DNA from 2 places in the Anaeromassilibacillus sp. SJQ-1 genome. Region 2 is predicted to be linked to the other one. Evidence: predicted binding sites of a transcription regulator. Region 2 holds the regulator's gene; the other holds the start of a gene.
What was found. The regulator NrdR, encoded in region 2, represses ribonucleotide reductase genes. The targets are predictions, from matches to a motif close to CACNANATNTNGTG.
Positions count from the first base shown of each region.

Region 1 (11,029 bases), on a different contig from region 2:
TCTTTTGAATCGGAAAGGGATGTGGAAGAAGAGATCGTTTCAGAATTTTCCCCCGAATCTCTAACGCATGAAGTTGCACAAAAGCAAAAACATATGGCCAGAACGCAACAAACCATTTTATAGTTCACCAATCATTCCTCCCACTACGGCAAGGGGGGAACCATCGCTGATTCCCCCGAAAAACTCTTACGGGGTCCGCTCCCCGCTTACAACAAGGGAATCATCGCCAGCCTTTGTATCATCGATACTCCCATACAGCCATTTCGTTCCATAATAATTCTGTCCGCTTAAATATTCCAGTGTATCCTTCGCCCCATTGTCAAAGGTCTTTGCTTCTGTAGCATACTGCCGCTTCTCATTCCTCACCCTGAACACAATGCCATCCTCTGACGGCCAATATACTGGATTCCTGTCCACGGAAACCCATGCATGTAAACCATCCGCCTTATCGGCGGGATCCGGAGAACTTACAGACCCTCCTCTGTTTTCAATTGTAAACGCAAACGCTGTTTTTTCCGCGTTTCGCCGCCCGTATAAGCGCATCGGAAGCTGCAAACGCCGGGAGCGTGCAGGTGACTGCTGTCGCGGCCATGCATAAGACCGCAATTGTCCGTCGCATTGTCTTTTTCATGATAAACCTCCTTATCAACTTCTGTTTTGCATGCTTTCCTAAAAGAGTTTTTCCGCGCGCTGGAGAAAACTTCTCTCCGTTAGTATCTTTTCTAAATATAGAATAAAACATTTTTGATAATTTTTCAATATTTAGGTTATTTTTTACATATTACAAATTTGCAATAAAGAAAGCCGCTGCCTTTTATTCCCTTTTTGGGATTGTAAGGCAACGGCTCTTCGATTTTATTCTTCATCCAACGGGTCGGTGACAACCCGCCCCTCTGCGCGGGTGCGGTTCATGTCGATCACACGCTGGTTGCTGCTCCCGCGGAAGCGGAGCGTCAAGTCGCGCTTGTCCTGCTCGTAGCGGCCGTCAATCAAAACATCCGCCTGCCGAAGCAGTTCATCCGTATCCGGATTGTGCTGGTCGATCAATTGCTCATAGGTGTACCCCGTATAGACGGTCACGTCCAGGCCGCACGCGTGGATTTTACGCGCCAGCTCCGCCAACGGCGCCGGTTGACAAAAAGGCTCTCCTCCGCTGAAGGTCACCCCTTTTAACAGCGGGTTCTCCCGCAGCTCCTCCAGAAGATCGTCCGTGTCCACCATATGGCCGCCGAAAAAATCATGTGTCTGTGGGTTATGGCAACCGGGGCAGTGGTGTGGGCATCCCTGTGTAAAGATCACATAGCGGATGCCCTTTCCATCCACAATCGACTCCGGTACAATACCGCTAATTCTTAGAGAGGCCATGCTTCACACGGTCGTGTTCTTCCGCGCGCTTCGCATCGTTGAACCGGTCCATCGTGCCGACCAAGTAGCCGGTAATCCTGCGGATTCTTTCAAAGCCGACGCCCTCGCCGACCAAATTTGCTGTTACATGAGTCGTTGCCATCATCATCAAACTCCTTTTCAGATTTATTTTCATTCCAAATGTGTTCTATCAACATTTACTCAAGTTTTTCCTGCAAAGTGTGGCACGCCGGGATAGCGCTTGCGCAGCTCATCCAGCTTCTCCATGGAAATTCCTTCCCCTTCATGGCGTCCACACCGCGGGCAAACGTCGTCAATCACGCCGGTATAACCACAGATCGGGTCACGGTCTACCGGATGGTTTACCGAACCGTACCCGATGCCGGCCTCCTTCATACAGCGGATAATGGACTCAAATGCATCCACATTCTTCGCTGTATCGCCATCCAATTCCACATAACTGATGTGGCCTGCATTGGTCAACGCATGATAAGGTGCTTCCAACTGAATCTTTCGATAGGCATTGATCGGATAATACACCGGAATATGGAAACTGTTGGTATAATACTCGCGGTCCGTAATTCCAGGGATAATGCCATACTTTTTTTTGTCAATACGGACAAAACGGCCGGACAATCCTTCCGCAGGCGTAGCCAAGAGCGTAAAGTTAAGCCCGCTCTTTTCACTTTCCTCATCCATACGCTTGCGCATATAGCCGACGATCTCCAGACCAAGTTTTTGGCATTCTTCGCTCTCCCCATGATGCTTTCCGGTTAGGGCCTTCAAGGTTTCAGCCAAGCCGATAAACCCGATGCTGAGCGTACCGTGCTTGAGCACCTCTGCAATATTATCTTCCGGGCCCAGCTTATCCGAATCCAGCCAAACCCCCTGTCCCATCAGAAAGGGGTAATTGTACACCTTCTTGCTGCACTGAATCTGGAACCGGTGTAACAGCTGGCGAATCACCAGATCAATGCGCTTGTCGAGCAGCTCGTAAAAACGCTTGATGTCGCCCTTTGCTTCAATACCGATGCGGGGCAGATTGATGGAAGTAAAACTCAGATTGCCGCGCCCACACGTAGTCTCATGTGTACGGTCATGCACATTGCCCATCACACGGGTCCGGCAGCCCATATAGGAGACCTCCGTATCATAATCGCCTTCTTTGTAATACTGGAGGTTGAACGGCGCGTCGAGGAAACTGAAATTGGGGAACAGCCGCTTTGCGCTTACCCGGCAAGCCAGTTTAAAGAGGTCATAGTTCGGATCTCCCTCGTTGTAACTGATTCCCTCTTTCACCTTAAAAATCTGCACAGGGAAGATGGGGGTTTCCCCGTCGCCCAAGCCGCGGTCTGTGGCAAGCAACAGGTTTCGAATCACCATACGCGCCTCCGGGGACGTATCGGTGCCGTAGTTCAAAGAGGAAAATGGCACTTGGGCGCCTGCACGGGAATGCATGGTATTCAAATTGTGCACCAGTGCTTCCATCGCCTGATAAGTAGCATCATTTGTACTGGTAGTCGCCGCCTCCACTGCATATTGATGCGCCTCACGGGCCTCTGCTTCTGTGATTTCTTCAAAGCCGTTCTCCCGTTGATGGCGCGGCAGATAAGCGATCACCGCCTTGCCGTATTCGTCGGTATTGCCGAGCTTTACCGGGCCGGGCAGATCGTTTTGAACGGTAGATGCCAACGCCTTGGCATCGCTCATGGACATTCCCTTTGTGATATGGAGATATTTCGCCAGTTCACGATAGTACGCCTTGCGGAAGGTCTTGGCAACGCCCGGCGCCATGGAATAATCGAAATTGGGGATACTCTGTCCGCCGTGCATTTCGTTCTGATTGGCCTGAATTGCAATACACGCCAGCGCGGCATAACTGCGGATGTCGTTCGGCTCCCGAAGGAAACCGTGCCCTGTACAAAATCCACCCTTAAAAAGCTTGAGCAGATCAATCTGACAGCAGGTTTCTGTCAGCATATAAAAATCTTCGTCATGGATGTGGATATCGCCGTTGATGTGCGCTGATGCAATATCCTTTGGCAGTACATAATTGTTGATAAAGTACTTGGAGCCCTCAGAGCCATACTTGAGCATGGTTCCCATGGCTGTATCGGTATCGATGTTTGCATTCTCGCGCTTGATGTCCACGTCACGCGCATCCCGAAAAGTCAACTCTTTATAAATATCCATCAGGTCTCCTTCAGCCTGACGAATCTTTGCATGCTCCGCGCGGTACAAGATGTACGCCTTTGCAGTCTTAGCATAATCTGCCGCAATCAACATCTCTTCCACTTTGTCCTGTACATCCTCTACCGTGGGGATCACGTTGTCTGTAAATGCATCTGCAACCTTTTTCGTCAACTGATCCAACGCTGCACCGGTCATTCCTTCATCGGTAACCGCAACATTGGCTTTAAAAATGGCATTGCGAATCTTTTGGGCATTGAACTCGACCACAACGCCGTTTCTCTTTTTTATTTGAAGTGCCACAGCTTCCATCCTCTCTTTCGACATCCAGCGGGAATATTCCGGGCGGCTCTCCGGTCCGCTGGGGAATCTTTCTGACCGATGCCGGCTTTTCCTTTTCACAAAGGGTACAAAAAACTTTTTGCACCGTGCGCTTACCAGCAGCTCTCTTTGGCTTTATTCTGCCCGCATCGTTTATTTGTATTTACAAGCTCCTTTTACCAGGATTGCATTTTACTACATATTGGGGTTCATGTCAACATATAGTCTGACAAATACTAGATGTCGTATTTACTGAAAACACCCATCTAAAAAGGGCCCAAATCGCCGGAAACGCGCGGAAGAAGCCGTTCTTGCTCTCCGCGCGTCGATTCCATTCTGTATAATTTGTTCCCATTTTGTACCAAAAAATTTTTTAAACATTCCTGCTAGGAGCACCGGAATTGCGATCCGCCAACCATACAAAAGGAGTTCTAGGGCCTCCCTGTGTGCTTTTGGTCAACCGGATAGTGTGCATCCCAAACTTTCCGCAAACTGAACCGCCTGCTCCAAATCGATTCGGGTGTTCTGGAAACGCATCCTCCGCACATCCACACCGTTCAATTTGGCGCCGCGCAGATCCGTTCCTTTCAAAAAAGCATCTGCAAATACGGCATGCGAACAGTCACAGCCGCGTAGATCCGCTTTTTCCAAGTTGGCGCCTTGAAAAAATGCATGAGAGAAGCAGATTCCTTGTAGGTCCATCATGCGCAGGTCACAGCCATCAAAGACAGTATCCGAAAAATTTCCGCCGTGGAGCGTGAAACCTGTTAGATTGGCGCCGGCAAAACTGCTGCCACTGCACTTACAGTCCTTCATTTCTGCGCTAAACAAACTGGCTCCGTTAAACGTACAGTTTTGGAACAAGGTAGCGATATGGACGCTTCCATTCAAAGCGGCAAACGAAAAAATGCAGTTCAAAAAGGCACAGTCCCGTGTGAACAACCCACTCATCGCCGCCCCGTAAAACCGGCAGTTGACAAAGCGCACACCGCGCAGTTCCCGGTCCGCAAAATCCACATCGCCCAGGTCCTGCCCCTCATATTGTTTGGCCGTCAATGCAAGTTCCATGGTGTTCTCCTCCGGTCAAGGCTTGCGTAGCCGCGGAACAATCAGCACTGCTACCAGCCAGAACAGTTCAAATAATAGCAGAGCGGCTGTACTGAGTTGTTTGAGGCCCGAATAACAGGCCAGAAATGCCACCAGCAGAAAACCTAAAACCACCGCCACGGTCTGTAGGGCAATCGCTACAGAGATATTGCTGCGCTGCCGCACACAGGCCGTCAGCATACGCATCATAGCGGTTGGACGCCCTTTGGTTGCCAACAGAGCATCGACACGCTCATCCGGCTCCTCGACCAGGTCCATGTATTCTTTGCCCAAGCGTTCTGGCAACACGCGAACACCGTGTTCATCCAGATCAAACACCTGCGCCAGCAAGCGTGGAGTGATGTTTGGGTCACAGGTGCGCACAATCAAGCTGATACCGTTGTCCTCCATCCGGCGAAGCTCGGCCGCACGGCGGCGGTCCGAATTATAGGAGAGAACAAACATTGCAACCAGATCTCCGCCCGAAGCCAAGTATACCACCTGTTTGCCGCCCAGCAAATACTTTTCTTCGTAATCCCTTGACGGAGGCTCAATGCCATACGCCTTGATTAAATCCCGGTTTCCGACCAGAATCCGGCGGCCCGATACCCAACCGACGACTCCTTTGTCATCCTCATAGCTGAGGTTTTCAATCTTTGGGAGCATATCGTGGTGGCTCTTGATGATTTGGTCAAACAAGTCGCTCAGAGGGCCGCCTGTCGCGCACATCAGCGCAGTTGCGTCCACAATGGCGTCATCGATCCGTTGCCCTCCAAAAGTTTTAATGCCATTGAGAATCACGGTTCCCTTCGGGAACAGATCCTTCGCATCCAACACCACAGCATTGGCGGTGGAAAAATGTTCCACAGCGGGATACCCAACCACCATTGCTCCACAGCGTGTCGCCAATTTGCTCAGCCGCGCGAGGGGAAGATTTACACTCAACATGTTCATCATCGGTACGCTGATACATGTGGCCGCTGCAAACACCGTAATCGCACCGATCACGTCCTGGTTCAAAACATAATATACAATACAGAGTACCAACGACAGGATAGCGCCAATGGGCGCAATGATGTGCGAACTTTGGTCACTGGGATCATTTTCATAACTTAAACTCAAAAAATGCTTTAGGAAACCTGCTTTGTTTTGATACGCAATAGCAGGGGTATCCGCTACACAACCTTTTGCCATTTGCAACGCCGTATTGTGGTCATCGAAATATTGCACCGCATATTTCTGATCCGGCGATGCGACAAAGCGGAAGTTGTGCCGAATGCGTTTGATGAGCGAAAATTTTCCCGCGGTATTCAAGAAAAGCGCTGCAGAAGCCAACGCTGCATAGGCATGGACGCTCGACGAAGCGACGCTCTCGGGTGCAAAAAGCAAGGCGACACTTTGAATCAGCGCTGCAACCGCAGCAACCGCCACGCCGCTGTCGGAGTTGGCCTGCAGACTGACCATGGATTTGATCCCGTTGAATATGGTGACCCAACAAAACAGGGAGGCAATCCCCAAGAAGATAAGGTTTAAAATCAGATAGGTTTGCGTCGGCAATGTAAACCGGATCGCCTCTGGCAACAGGCTGGTCATCTCTCCGAGAACCCCCAGGGCCAGCAACAACACGGTGACAATTCCCGTCACCGCCAGGCGAAGGGTGAGCTTCCGCAAGCTGGAACCAAGCTCATGTGTAACAGACGGCGCATCGGACGGCCTTTGATAGTCGTCGAGTTCGTCCGGTTCCTCTGGGAGATCTTCCTGTGGATCGTTGTCGGGTTCTTCCTCTCCCATAATGGAAAATTTCTTCTTTTTCTTGGGCAAAGGCGGAACAATTTCCTCTTTGTCCTCCTGCCGCTGGGGCTCGTCCTTCTGTGAGAAACGCTCGGCTGTCCGGCGCTCCGCCTCTGGGACGATGGGTTCCCACTCCGGCGCAGGCGCTTCTTCGACCGTTTTCTTTTCCGCCACGGTTTGAGCGATTTCTTCCTCTTTCTGGTCGTCTGCCATTTCCTCGAGCTTAGGAAGCGGCGTTGTATGCAGCTTTGTAGAGACCTTTGGATAAGTCTTTGCCTCTTTTAAAATGACCTCTGCATAGTCGTGTAATTCTACCACATGGACCGGCGTCACACCTGCCGGACGATAGTCGGCGCGCCGTACCTTCCCGCCAGGACGTGGCTGTAACGGCTTCTCCTGCGAGTATGTATCCGCCGAAGCGGACTCTTCTCCACGAATCGGCGTTACAACAGGCTGCATATCGGGCGAAACCGGCATTTCCGGTATCACCGTAGGCGTCCCCGGCTCTGTATGGACTGGAGCCTCCGGCGTAGAAACAGGGGTAGCTGGCAGCTCAACCGGTTGCTCTGGCGTTTGTTTCGGCGCCTTTCGGGGCTTCACTGGCGTTTTGGGCTCTGTTGGCTGAACCGGCTCTGTTGGCTTCGTAGGTTCTGTCGGTTGTAGCGGTTCGATTGGATGGGTGTCCTCGATCTGCGGCGGCACCGCATATCCCCCAACCGCTGGAAATTCAAAGGTTTCTCCCTCCACCGGTAAATCCGGGGCAGTAACCGTTTTTTCCGCCCCTTTCCTCTGCACTGGCCGTGCAAAGCTCCCCATTGCAGGAAATTCAAAGGTCTCATCCCCTACGGGGAATCCGTCTAAAATGGGCGGCGTCTGCACCTTATGCTCTGCGACCGGCTTTACAGGTTCTTGTTTTTTCACCATCTTTTGGGCAGCTGGCTCGACCTTTTGGGCTGGTTCATCCGGCTTCCCGGCCGCAGCTGTTTGGGAAGCTGTTCCAATTTTTTCAACGGGTTTCTGAGGATTTGCAGCGTTGCTGACCGCCTCCGGCGATCGCTTCGGAAATTGAATCTCTATGGTATTCTCATGCACTTGGAAGGCACCTGTTCGACGGGCGGTCTCCTCCAAACGCTGTTTACGTTCCTGATGCAACGTTTCAAAACGGGCTGCAATCTCCTCATCCATCTCTTCGTCTGTTGAGTCAAACAAATACGAAAAAATGGAACCAGTCTTGTCCCCAACCGGACTTCCTACGGGCTTACCCGGCTGTTTCATGGAAGAACCTGCTTTTTCCTTCTCGGTGCCGGATTTTCCGCTGTTCGATTGAAGCGTCTGTTCATACTGCTGTTTGTATTCTTCCAGTGGCTTTAATTGCAGTCCATAATAAATATCCTCTTCTTCCGATGTGAAAACGCCGGACTGCTTTTTCAGCCGGCGGCGCTCCTCTTTCATACGTTTCTTTTCTGCTCGCCGCTCTGCCCAACTCAACTTTCGGGGTTCTTCTTCCTCGGGTTCCTGCGTTTCTGTCCATTGAATAGGGTCCGCCTTGGGCGTGTCCTTGAGCATCCGCTCCGTTTTCGGGGCAGTAATGGCGGGTTCTTCCATCTTTTTTGCCGGTTCGGGCTCCTTGCGCTCTATTGGACGGTGCACCGGTTCCTTGACCGGTTGTTGGGCAGCCGTCTGGGGCGTTTCATCGACGGGCAATGCGCGTGCACGCTCCGGAGCAGGCTTGGCATCTTCCTCCGTAGCAGGAATCGCATTCTCTTCTCCCTGCTGCTCACGCAACAGGCGCGCCTCTTGTAAAATCTCTTCCACGGAAAAGTCGTCGTGGGGCATATTGGTCTTTTTATCCATTCCTCTTCCCCCTGTCTCACTTGGTCACAATTCCACTGCGCTGACGCGCTACCTCATAACAGATCACGCCACATGCAACCGAGGCATTCAGCGAGTTTATTTTTCCCTTCATGGGCAGGGATATGACAAAATCACATTTTTCTTTTACAAGACGGCTGACGCCGAATCCCTCCGAACCGATCACCAGTGCAACCGGCCCCTTATAATCCACCGAACACCAATTCTGTCCGTCCATATCCGCCGCATAGGTCCAAACTCCACGCTGTTTGATCTCCTCCAATGCAGCCGCTATGTTGGTCACGCGGGCAACCGGTACATATTCCACCGCCCCAGCAGAGGCCTTCCCGACTGCATAGGTCAATCCCACCGAGCGGCGTTTTGGGATAATGACCCCATGAGCCCCTGCACATTCCGCCGTCCGAAGAATCGCGCCGAGATTGTGTGGGTCCTCCAATTCATCCGCTACAATAAAGAATGGCGGCTCGCCGCGCTCCTGCGCCAAAGCAAAAAGATCCTCCAGCGTGGCGTATGCATGCGCTGCAACCAAGGCGACTACCCCCTGGTGTACCGCGTTACCGCACAAATAGTCCAATTTTTTGGAGTCTACCTCCTTAATGGTGACCCCCTGTTTCTTTGCTTTTGCAATCAATGCACCAATGCTCCCCGTATGTGTACCCCTTGCGACATACAAACTGTCGATCGGACGGCCGCTACGCAACGCTTCCGTAACCGCATTCCGGCCCGCGATCACATCTTCCCCACGGCGGCTCTGCTCTTCCTTGCTCATATACACCTTTCCCTGCTTCCTATGTTAAAGTCAAATATTCCAAAGTCCTTTGGCCTGCCGAGTTTTCCGATTGGTCGTTCAAGGAAACGATTGGCAGTCCTCTTTCGAACGGTTTTATCTTCCCCATTTTTTATCTATCGTAGAACAACGCCCTTATACGTTCCCCTACGCTTCCAAGTGTGAAGTTATTATACCATAAAATCCTCCCGGTGAGGACATGAAAATACAGTTCCAGACAAGTTATCTTCCGTATCTGCCCCGTGTACGACTGATACAGAGAAACAGAAGGTTTTCATGCGATTTGAAGTTATTATTATAATGGATTTGTTGTATGAAAACAACCTTATCCTTCTGTGAGACAACTCTTGTGGAAATGCTCATGTACGGTAAAGAAGCAAGCAACCGAAAACAATAGATAGACCGCCAGCACTACACTATTCCGAACCAAAGACCAAAAGATAAGCATTTTGAGAAAATCTAAACTTTTGGATTTTCCTACAATGCCGACTACGGCGGAATCCCTCCCACTCCTTATATATTTCTTTCTGTATACATTGAATTTGTATTTAGTAAAATGCAGACAACACCACGGATCGGCTTTTGGCTGGACAATTCCAACCAAACACCGCAGCAGACAGTAGAAACCATTCTGAACGTTAGGAAGCCGGTATGATTGTTACATATAAGGGGAAGAAAAATTTCTTTTAGATACTTGTTTTCCTAAAACTGATGTGATATAATAATTCAATTCCAGAAAAGGAGTAAAAAATATGCGGCAAGGTATTCTTAAATAAAACTATAATCAAATAGTGGGAACAAAGGATTATGATAGTCCCTTTTGTAGGGGCTTAGTTTTTTGTACCCAATTTAAGAATACTTTTGCCTTATCAATTTTGACATATCCCCAAAAACAGCACTCACAAACAGGTGTATGCTGTATATGTGTATGTCCGCAAATTATCATCCCCAGTGGTAAAAGTATTTTACTGCTGGGGATTTTTATGCCCTTCGGGGCAGTAAAGGGAGGACAATCACATGAAAATAATCAATATTGGAATTCTTGCCCATGTAGACGCTGGAAAGACGACCTTGACGGAGAGCCTGCTATATGCCAGCGGAGCCATTTCAGAACCGGGGAGCGTCGAAAAAGGGACAACGAGGACGGACACCATGTTTTTGGAGCGGCAGCGTGGGATTACCATTCAAGCGGCAGTCACTTCCTTCCAGTGGCACAGATGTAAAGTCAACATTGTGGATACGCCCGGCCACATGGATTTTTTGGCGGAGGTGTACCGCTCTTTGGCTGTTTTAGATGGGGCCATCTTGGTGATCTCCGCTAAAGATGGCGTGCAGGCCCAGACCCGTATTCTGTTCCATGCCCTGCGGAAAATGAACATTCCCACCGTTATCTTTATCAACAAGATCGACCAGGCTGGCGTTGATTTGCAGAGCGTGGTTCAGTCTGTTCGGGATAAGCTCTCCGCCGATATTATCATCAAGCAGACGGTGTCGCTGTCCCCGGAAATAGTCCTGGAGGAAAATACCGACATAGAAGCATGGGATGCGGTCATCGAAAATAACGATAAATTATTGGAAAAGTATATCGCAGGAGAACCAATCAGCCGGGAAAAACTT
Region 1 covers NZ_JBKEIV010000048.1:136,779-147,807, forward strand. The annotation lists gene ACGCCZ_RS14205 (hypothetical protein) at 187-417, opposite strand; gene ACGCCZ_RS14210 (hypothetical protein) at 488-631, opposite strand; gene nrdG (anaerobic ribonucleoside-triphosphate reductase activating protein) at 856-1,365, opposite strand; gene nrdD (anaerobic ribonucleoside-triphosphate reductase) at 1,346-1,540, opposite strand; gene ACGCCZ_RS14225 (anaerobic ribonucleoside triphosphate reductase) at 1,567-3,882, opposite strand; gene ACGCCZ_RS14230 (pentapeptide repeat-containing protein) at 4,333-4,944, opposite strand; gene ACGCCZ_RS14235 (hypothetical protein) at 4,960-8,607, opposite strand; gene rlmB (23S rRNA (guanosine(2251)-2'-O)-methyltransferase RlmB) at 8,624-9,394, opposite strand; gene tet(W) (tetracycline resistance ribosomal protection protein Tet(W)) at 10,430-11,029, shown strand, end outside.
Region 1: a site for NrdR is predicted at 4,070-4,083, ahead of ACGCCZ_RS14225 (anaerobic ribonucleoside triphosphate reductase). Genes of this name have one in related genera too.

Region 2 (11,029 bases):
ATTTCGGAGCTATGGCTATAAAGCAGAACTACTGACCACCAGCGGTCCCAACATCGTACAAGAAGGGCTCAAGTATGTGCATAATGATACCTGCTATCCCGCTCTATTGGTCATTGGACAGTTCATTGATGCGCTTAAAAGTGGAAAATACGATCTGGACCGCACAGCACTTATCATCACTCAGACTGGCGGCGGCTGCCGCGCCAGCAATTACATCCATCTGTTGCGCAAAGCCTTGCACAAGGCTGGGTTCGATCAGGTTCCGGTTATCTCCCTGAACCTATCCGGTTTGGAACATAATCCAGGCTTTTCCATTACGCTCCCGATGATCCGAAAGATGGTCGCTGCTGTCATCTATGGCGACGCGCTGATGCTTCTGGACAACCAAGTAAAGCCCTATGAAGTTGAACCTGGCGCCAGCAAACGTATGGTGCAAAAGTGGACGGCAGAACTTTGTAAACAGTTCCGGCAAAGCGAAGGTATGGGATTGAAAAAAGAAGAGGCGAACCTTCTGCGCATTGTAAAAGATTTTGCCTCCATTCCGATCAAAAAAACTCCAAAGATCAAGGTGGGGATTGTCGGAGAGATCTACGTCAAATATGCTGCATTTGCCAACAACCATCTGGAGGATTTTCTAGCAGAACAGGGGTGTGAGGTCAATGTCCCTGGCTTGATGTCCTTCGTTCAGTTTAAAGTGGACAATCGTTTGGAGGACATCAAACTCTATGGCGGTAGTAAAGCAAAGTACGCTGTGGTCAACCTTCTGATGGAATACGCTACTAAGATGCAGGACGCACTAATTCGCGCCGTCAAGACAGAGCCAAAGTTTTACGCTCCTGCCTCTTATGAGCATATCAAAAGCCTTGTTAAGGGTATAATTGGCTACGGAGATAAAATGGGCGAGGGCTGGCTGCTCACGGCAGAAATGTTGGAGCTTTCAGAAGCTGGATATGAAAACATCGTTTGTGCACAGCCGTTTGGGTGTCTGCCCAACCATATCTGTGGGAAAGGGATGATCCATCGTCTTCGCGAAGTGGCTCCAAATTCCAACATTGTTCCGATTGATTATGATCCCAGTGCCACCCGTGTCAACCAAGAAAACCGCATTAAGTTGATGCTTGCGGTGGCCCGCGAAAAATTAGCAGCCCAACAGGGGCAAAAGATGGTTAAATAGTATCCTTTTATTCAAGCAAAAAGATAAAAAGCAGCAAACGAGTTTCGTTTGCTGCTTTTTGCTGTTAATCCCTTACTACTTTCAAAATCCTGATACTCTAATGGACGCTCTTTTCAGCTTCCATACACACCAATGCCTATTTTAAGAGTTCTTCACCGAACCGAGCAAGAAGGGACAAAACCAAAATTCCCATGACTATCTCCCTGGTTTTACTTACTACCAAGTTCATTTAATAAAGCCACAGTAATATCTTTTGCAATCATTGAGGCTTTGGCACAGTTTTCTTCAAAATTGTCAATTCCACTATATGCAGCTGTGTCCGTAACACATCTGATTGAAATAAACGGTATGCTGTTCACGTAACACACATGAGCAATACTTGCAGTTTCCATGTCCACCGTTAAAGGGGTGAATTCACTATTGATTTTTTGCCTTCCCTCATCGGTTATAAAGGATTCCCCTGTAACCATCCGTCCCCAAAACACATGTCCTTCTTGTCGTAATTTTTTGACGGCAACTTTAGTTAGTTCTATCAGTTCACGATCTGCTTGAAAAAAAATCGACTTCATCCCAGGATGAAATTCCGTCAAAATGTCGGCGGCAACATCATGGTAGCAAACTTCCGTAGAAATCACTGTATCAAATATTTCAAGTTTAGGATCCATTCCGCCCGCTGTCCCAGAATTAATAATCATATTTACACCGAATAGGTCTATTAAAATTTGTGACGCTATGGCGGCATTTACCTTACATACCCCCGAAAACAAAGCAACAACTTTGATTCCTTCTACCTGTCCTTCATAGAACCTCAGCATGGCCCTTTCAGTCACTTTACAAACGTTTAATATTGGCAAGAATGGCTCAAGCTCTACATCTCCAGCACATACGATTCCAACTTTCACGACTACTACCCTCACAAATTGAAATGTGTTAGGTTTATTATACAATTCAATTTGACGTATTTCAACAGATACAAATCAGTAAAATCGACGAAATCTTTTCGGAGACAATGAAGGTAAAAGGATTTTGAAAGTACCCAACAATCTTTGTCCCCTTTACATATTCACATCACTCTGTAGTCCGGTAATCTCTTGTCCACCACGCCGTAGTTGAATTTCTACATGCACTTCATAACCTGCTTCAGCCATTTCTTCATTCCAATTTGTCCCATGTTGTTTCCAATAGCTTGGATACGTTTGATACACACGACGGCCAAAATTGAAGATATCGCTGTGATTTTCCTGTATGCATGCAGCAATGACCTCTTCGCAGTTCTGCTTGAGCTGCTCTTCCAGGAGTTCTCCTACCTCTTCATACATTTTATTATCCAACGACCTGCCACTCGGCATATCTGCTGCGCCAATGGTCGCGCCACCTTTTACCTCAATCAGAAAATGCAGAGTTTCTCCTGCAACTTGGGGCGTAATTTGGGTCTTTGCTTCTTCCAGCTCCAATGTAACCCGTCCAATCTCCGGTGACTCGACCACTGCAGTCCCATTGCGCAATCTTCCATTTAACAACAACAGGCCTCTGGTTTCCCGCTCATCTAAATCTGCAACCAGCTGATCTCCGGAAAACACTGCTGTACCACTGGAAACCACCGCCTCGCCTTCTTGCCGGACAATGGGAAGATAGGGAGAAGACCCTTCGCCACGCAGCTGATTGATGACATCCAAAGTCTCTGTCTGAACAGTCTCCCCATTGTACCTCCCGCCCTTGGCAAGTTCCGCAATATCACGAGCCTGCATGTACTTGCCATCCTCTTGTTTGGTACTGAGGATTTCTTCTGCAAGATGGTCTGCCATTAAAATATTGACCGTAGGATGGGACTCCGGATAACGGATAAAAAAGTCCATCACATGGCTGAGCCCTTCTTCTGCACAGCTGCGTCCCAACACTAGAATCAAACTGTGACTATACAGCGGTTTTTTCCCATTAAACAGCGTAACCGCATTGAGTGCATCCATTGCGGAATCTCCCTCGCCCTTTATAATGGTTACCACATTCTCTTCCTGATTGCTTACCTGTGTTACTTGGACGGTTGCCCGGTACGTCCCAGATTCATAGTCAATACCGATTCCCTGTATCAGTGAACGTTGACTTAATTGTACTTGATAACTACATCCCTGTAGGAAGAGGAACGATGTCAGCATGAGAACCACCACCGCTGTCCGTATAATGGACTTTTTCACGCTTCTCCCTCCCCTTCCTGCGTTTTTGCAGGAATTCTTTTCTTTTTCCGTACCAAATCAATCAGTAATAGAACCAATGGTATCCCAACCGCTGCTGTAACCGTGATTGTAAACAGAAGAGGAACCCCATAAAAGATTTTTTGTAACGGCAACGATCGTGTCACAGTTATTGAAAGAATTGCTACCAGTGAAGCAGCTATAGGCAAAGCAATCCGGCTAACTTTCTTATTGGCTACTTTTCGCAAGCATGCCATAAACAGATAGGCATCTGTAGACATCTGGATAAAAAGCCCTGCAACCCAGATAGTGATAAATACCACATCCAGACGCTCTAATACACCTGCATCCGCCAGAGAGGCGGCTGTATAGACCGGGAACAACTGGTTCTTCAGGTAACTTCCCCCTACGCCAATCATTCCCAACAGTAGGAAAATCATCAAACCATAGATGCTAACATTCCAAATGCAAAACTTTAATTTTTTCTTTCCATTCACCCGCGGAAGCAACAGGGCCATCGTGGTAAATCCTGTGCTGCGTGCCAGAAAGAGTGTTGTTCCAACGATCGTCTGCTTAGGGCCATTATATAGAAAGGGATCATAGTTAATCATCTGAATTTTGGGCAGTAAGGCCACGCCGATCCATACCATCCCGATAACGATAATTGCCAATGCAAAACCCGCGGTGCGCGCTACGGCTTCAATCCCTTGATATGCCGCATAGCACACTACTGCGATAAACGTCAAGGCGATTAACCAAACCGGCATCAGCGGTTCCATGATATTGTTTAAAAAAATCTGGAAAAAGGAGAGATAATAGCTGTCGATCGCCATGAAGTATAGCCCGTAAAATACGGCCAGCAGAATTAATCCCGGCTTTCCTACCAGCCGTTCTCCGCTGTCCAAAATGTTTTCCTGTGGATTCCGGCGATGCAAAAAATAAAGCGGAAGAATCAGGACAAAATTCAGTCCTAACGCCAACAGGGCGGAAAGAATATTATCCATCATATTCTCTCCACCACCTAACAAAGTGTTATGCGTAAGCATAATTACACTTCGATTGACAAATAAGATGGCAAAGAGCTGTCCTGCACTGATACAATATCGTTTCTGCGTCATAGTTGCTTCCCTTTTTGATCTGAATTTTTAATTTCGGAACCGGGCATGTTTTGTACCATTTCAACATCCCTGGCAAGAACACGCCAGCTTGCGCGGATAAGGACGTCGCGCATACTGCGAAGATGGAAAGGTGAGATCGGAGCGCTGTATGGAATCCGATAGACCATCTCCGCACAAATGTTGACCAACAATACCATCAGACACAACGCCAATCCCCAGAAGCCCAGGGTACCGCCTACTATAATGAATATGAAACGCATAATCGTAACCGGTCCGTAGAGGTTGGGCGTTACGTAGGATGCTGTAGCCGTCAATGCAATCACCATCAAGGTAGGAGCCCCTACTAGGCCGGAGGTCACCGCCGTTTCCCCGATGACCAGTGCGCCAACAATACTTACTGCATTGCTGAGCGGTTGCGGTACACGTAAACCAGCTTCACGCATAATCTCATAGAGAAAATGGATTACAATCGCTTCCAACATCACAGGGAAAGGGGTTGTTGCTTCGGACTGCGCGATCTTGAGCATCAACGCTTCTGGAAGCAATTCTGGGTGGAACGTTGTTGCGGAAACATAAAATCCCGGTAAAAATACCGCCAAAAAGAATGAAAAAAACTTTAGCCAACGAGTAAATGTGGCGTAAAAAGGACGGAACGCATAGTCATCAAAGCTCTGAAAATTTTCGATGAACAGATGTGGAACGATTAGAACATTGGGAGTTCCATCGATAATAACCGCCACTCGGCCCTCATTGATCTTTCCGCATACTGTGTCCGGCCGCTCCGACAGTCCGACTCCGCTGAAAATAAAATGGCTGTTTCGCCGTACCAGCTGTGGAGAAATATACCCCGCAGCCAACACCGTATCGATCTGTAGATCGTTTAATCGCTTTCGTACCTTGCTAAGAACTCCTGGAGACACTGAATCCCGCAGATAGCACAGACAGATATTGGTTTTGCTTTCTTTTCCCACCGTAAATATCTCAAATTTGAGTTTTGGGGTGTGCATTCTCCTGCGGATCATGGACATATTGATCAAAAACGGTTCTACAAATCCCTCCCGTGATCCACGTTGCGTCACTTCGTTCTGTGGTTCGGAGATCCCTCGGAAGGAAAAACCCTGTACACTAAAAGCCATCATACGGATACATCCGTCGATTGCAAGCAGAGCGAAACCATTCATCAATTTCTGCATCGCAGCGTCGTATGTGTCCACCTCTGCCTGATCCACTGTCGCCAATGTATTGTCACGAATGTACTCAAATTTTTTGACCGGGTCTTGGTCCAGTATGGTTGCATGCATGATTGGATTCATGATTCCTTGTACAATCACCTGCTTATTAACCATCCCTTCCAAGGTAAGAAGAGCCGCATCTGTTCCGGTGATTTGAAATTGGCGCACAATAAAGTCAGCGCTTCCATCAAACTGCTGATTAAAATAGGATAAGTTTTCTTTTAGAGAAGCTGTCATCATCGCAATCACCTCATCACGGTTAACTTTGCCAAACTTGCTTCTATTTATGCATGAGAATCCTTTGGCCAAATGCTTCGCATAAATCGTTTGAATCAGTCCATACTGAATATGGAAACAAAACTTCGAGAGAATGGTGGCATTGCAATGATTATTTCTCTTATTCGTACCCTGCTGCTATACATAGTGATTATTATAGCAGTGAGGCTTATGGGCAAACGCCAGATCAGTGAACTACAGACCAGCGAGCTGGTGGTAACCCTCCTGATCTCCGACATTGCGGCAATTCCTATGCAGGATACCGGACAACCATTGGTGAGTGGTTTTATCCCCATTGCAGTGTTGGTGATGTGTGAAATTGCCGTCTCTGTTCTCATGCTTAAGATTCCAAAATTCCGTCGCTTGGTCTGTGGAAGGCCGATTGTTGTTATTAGCGATGGACGGTTGATTCAATCAGAGATGAAACGCCTGCGTATGTCTACGGAAGATTTAGGCGAGCAGCTTCGTCAAAAAAGTGTTTTCAGCTTGGAGGATGTTGCTTATGCCATCATCGAAACGAACGGCAAGCTTAGTGTAATCAAAAAGCCGGACAAGGAGACTCCAACCGCCGGCATGATGGGAGTCGCCCTCCCAAATACGGGGATTGAAACCGTAGTGATCAGCGATGGAGTTATCTCTGAATTTGCGACCAAACTCTGTAATAAAAGTTCCGAATGGATTCTTGGTATTCTTCACGCCAAGAATATCAAGCTGGAAGATGTGTTCATCATGACAGCCAACACAAAAGGAGATTACAATATCATTCCGAAAGAAAAGGAGGCGGTATCATGAGACGGCTCTGGGCCGCAGCAATTATATTAGTGATTCTGCTTGCCCTCTGTACCTGGGGATTGAGCACAACCATGAGCCTATCGGATGAATTGAATCACACGTTACAGGAAGCTTATACCGCCGCAGAGGAAGGCAATCTTGTCCGCGCGCAAGAGTTGAGTAATGAAGCACAAACCCATTGGAAGAAATTCCATCGGATTCTGTCCACATATATTCAGCACACACGTTTAGAAGAAATCGATCTATCCCTTGCATCTTTATCCCCACTGTTACAACATGGAGCCGTGGATGCGTTCAGTTCCGAGTGTGCTCGTACTGCCGCACAAATTGCCAGCTTGAGAGAGGCCGAAATGCCTATTTTAGAGAATATTTTGTAGTTTTTCCTCCTTTCTTTTTCATCCTATCCTAAAAAGGACTGTCCTGCTGTATATTTATCAGCAAGACAGTCTTTTTTCTGATATTTATAAATATCACCGATAATGCATTCTATTTTTATATATTTATGCATTGATTTCACTTATAAACAGCATCAAAACTGGAATTGAGAAAACCATGAAAAACACTACAAAAATTTACGACCTAGGACGAATTGGTGCAGAGGTGTTCCCCCAGTTCCCCTTTTGCCTTTATCACAGCGCGGATTTTCTTGCTTGTATCTTTGCATATCATTTGTTCAAGATGGGTTCTGACGGGTGGGCTTCAACATACTTCGCGCAAGATGGCTCCTCAAAATATCGAATCGCAGGAAGCCCTTTTCCCAACAACAATTTTCTTTATGATGTTAAAAAATCGGTCTATTCGTTTGGGGAATTGCTAAAAACACAAAAAATGCAAGTGGAATTGCCTGTATTGTGTATTTCCCTATGTTTATTTTTTCGGGGGCAACATTCCCTTACCTCCCTACTGAGAAGAAAAGGCGAAAATGAACCATTCCGCAGAATATAAGGAGCGATCGAGAATATGTTTCCCGCCTTTTGTAAAGTCGTTCTCTGCAAAGCGGCATTTAGCGCATATCGGGATTTTGGACGGAAGCAGAAGCAGGAAGTATCTTTTGATTATCTAATGTCTGAAACACCTTTTAAACCTTTTACAACAGACAACTACTTTAATCGTGCGATAAACTGACCGCCTTTGTCGTGCAAGGACAAGAAGTTATGACGGTAAGCAGAAGATTAGCAAACACATTATGCAGATTTCCGGTGCAAAGACACATTGTCCTACTTTTTTCTTGGCTATACGGACGAAAAAGTTGGGAACATGCATGGGCACAACAGAAGCACAGCAAATTACTAGAAGTTGGTGGTATCAAAATGGCTAAGAAAGGAATAGGAGAAAACCGAGCATGAGGAATAAGAAGCTGATACCCTTTGAGGTAATCGAAAAAGCCCTTGACGGAGAAGGGGAAGAGGTAGACGCAGTATTGCAGCGCTATGCCAAACGTATCAAATATCTGTCAACCTATCAAGGGCATCATATCAACGATGATATACAGAACAGGTTAAAGGTTAAACCGGTTGAAACCTTATTGAAGTTTCGCTTCAACCGATAGGAGGTAGCAAAAACAGAAAAAGCTATCAAGGGTAAACTCATACCCTTGACAGCTTTTGTGTCTTTGCTTTTGGGATGTCAAGAGGACGAAATCAGTAAACTGCTTTCGCCCTCAATTTATTATGGGATTGTTACGCAGTAGAGATTGATTTTCCTTTGATTTATGGGGGATTCAGAACGTTAAAATAACAGAGTAAGTTTTTTGTCTGCCCTTAAAAATCGGCTTCTATTGCGTAACAGGAAAGAAAAGGCAGGCAAAAAGCAATTACTTCTTACCCGTCTTTCTTTGCACTCTGTATGGCTGCTACCCTTTTATCCGTTTGTTGATACTTGTCATGAGTAGCTACCGAAAAGCGCCATCCTTTTTGATTTTTCATGGTGCTCTACGCGCTTTTAACATGCGATCCAGTTCTTCCTTGAATGTTGCAATATCTTTAAATTCCCGGTACACAGAAGCAAAGCGTACATAAGCTACTTCATCAATATTTTTTAGCTTTTCCATCGCATATTTTCCAATCAAGCTGGATGGAACCTCTCGATCCAATGAATTTTGTAAACTCCCCTCGATCTCATCCACCAGCCGTTCCAAAGTATCGATGGAAACCGGTCGTTTCTCACAAGCACGTAGAAGACCATTCAACAATTTATTGCGGTCAAAACTTTCACGGGATTTATCCTTTTTAATCACAATGATGGGAACCGTTTCAATCACCTCATAGGTCGTAAAACGTTTGCCACATTTTAAGCATTCCCTACGCCGCCGAATGCGTTCTCCTTCGTCCGTAGGGCGAGAATCGATCACTTTACTTTCATCATAACCACAATACGGACATTTCACAGCTATAACCCCTCCACAACAAATTTTGTATGGTTTTATCAAATTGTAGCATATTTGTAAGAAAAAATGCAAGCCGTTTTATATGAATATGGTGTATTTTTCCTTCATGTCAGCTGTTGGACAATCTCTCTCGCTTCCTGTAACTCTGTAAGGTTTGAAAAGTTTTTCCGATAAACCTCGATAATCAGATCGCCTTGGTAATGAAACTCCAGCAATAGATTGCGAAACCGCTGGAAATCAACCGTCCCCCGTCCGGGAAGCAAACAGTCATAGCCGGGTGCGTTGTCGTTGATGTGCACATGGATGATCCGTTCTCCCATGGCTTCACACATCGTGAAAGGGTCTTGCCCTGCCCGCACAGCCTGTTTCAAATCGATGACAAAGGCACATTCCTCTCCAAGATAGTCGCGCATCCGGCGGATAAATCCTGGCGACTCACTGCGGAATTTATTGACATTCTCCTGCGCTACTGTGATACCATAGCTCTGCCCCAGTTCGAAAAGGGCTGCATATCGCTCAAAATAGGTCGATTCCGAAATGTTGGCGCTGGCATAGTCCCGCTGGCCATGTAGCACAACGATGGATGCCCCCAAGTGGTTTGCTGCTTCAAAATAATGCTTATAAAACTCCAAACTATCCTGAAAACGCCGTTCATATTCGGAAAATAACAAAAAGCCTTCATAACCAGATGTAAACGGATGTACCGACTTGATCTCTGCCCCATAAACATCTGCCATTGTTCGCAATTCACGCAGATAATTTGGCGTAAACTCTGAAAAGGTATTTAAAAACACTTCAAACAACCGGAAATCCATTGAAAGCAATGTCTGAAAGGAACGTTCCAATTCCAACGGATATAAACAGGCCGTGGAAATTCCCATTCGCATGATTGATACACCTCATCTTCCTACTGCTAACTATGAGCCATACTTTACAAGAAACTACTGTATCCTTCGAAAATATAAAGTAATTTTTCATCTAATTTTGATTCCTTAAAGGATTGGTCAACTAAAAATACCCGTTCATATTTTGTCAGCCTATGCTTACACTGCGATGTTTATTATACCATTCGTCCTTCAAAAAAGCCAGGTTAATCGTATAGAAGTCCGCACATACTAATGAAAAAAAGAAAGGCGGCATAAAACGATGGTACAAAATCAAAATGTTCAACTTTTAAAAGAGTTATATCAGGCTTCTCATATGGGGATCGAGGCGGCCAATCTGGTCACTCCCAAAGTAAAGGACGAAGGCCTTCGCGAAGAGATTGAACGGCAGCGTCAGACTTACAAAGGCCTTGCGGTCAAAACAGAACGTATGCTGGCAGAGGCCGGAGAAACCCCGGACCCCGAATCCGCCATGAAAAAAGCGATGCTCTGGGGTTCCGTTCAAATGAATACGCTTATGGATTCCTCTCCAACTCATATTGCTGAAATGATGATCAATGGGACAACTATGGGAATTGTAGATATGACCAAAAAACTCAATCAGCTCGATGAAGCCGATGCCGGCGCAAAAAAACTTGCAGAAGAATTTATTCGTGGACAGCAGAAATCGATTGAAGTATTAAAGCAGCATCTATCTTGATTTCACGCTTTGAATTCTTTATAATGGTAGGGAACGCCCATTGGCGTTCCCTATTTTTATGGCCAGGCCACCTGGCCTGCAAAAGGAGAATTTTCATGGCTTTGCTGAGTGCAAGCAATTTGAATAAATCCTATGGAACCGATTTAGTATTTCAAAATGCCTCCTTTGAAATCCAGGAAAATGACCGTGTCGGTTTGGTGGGCGTCAATGGTTCAGGAAAGACAACGCTGTTTAAGATTCTAACTGGGGAGATTGACGCGGATCGTGGCGAAATCTAT
Region 2 covers NZ_JBKEIV010000010.1:114,436-125,464, forward strand. The annotation lists gene ACGCCZ_RS03535 (2-hydroxyacyl-CoA dehydratase) at 1-1,174, shown strand, start outside; gene mtnN (5'-methylthioadenosine/S-adenosylhomocysteine nucleosidase) at 1,384-2,076, opposite strand; gene ACGCCZ_RS03545 (Ger(x)C family spore germination protein) at 2,230-3,366, opposite strand; gene ACGCCZ_RS03550 (GerAB/ArcD/ProY family transporter) at 3,363-4,481, opposite strand; gene ACGCCZ_RS03555 (spore germination protein) at 4,478-5,953, opposite strand; gene ACGCCZ_RS03560 (DUF421 domain-containing protein) at 6,041-6,781, shown strand; gene ACGCCZ_RS03565 (DUF4363 family protein) at 6,778-7,158, shown strand; partial or broken gene ACGCCZ_RS03570 (ABC transporter permease) at 7,570-7,686, shown strand; gene ACGCCZ_RS03575 (helix-turn-helix domain-containing protein) at 8,124-8,330, shown strand; gene nrdR (transcriptional regulator NrdR) at 8,703-9,167, opposite strand; gene ACGCCZ_RS03585 (sugar phosphate isomerase/epimerase family protein) at 9,272-10,054, opposite strand; gene ACGCCZ_RS03590 (hypothetical protein) at 10,314-10,751, shown strand; gene ACGCCZ_RS03595 (ABC-F family ATP-binding cassette domain-containing protein) at 10,847-11,029, shown strand, end outside.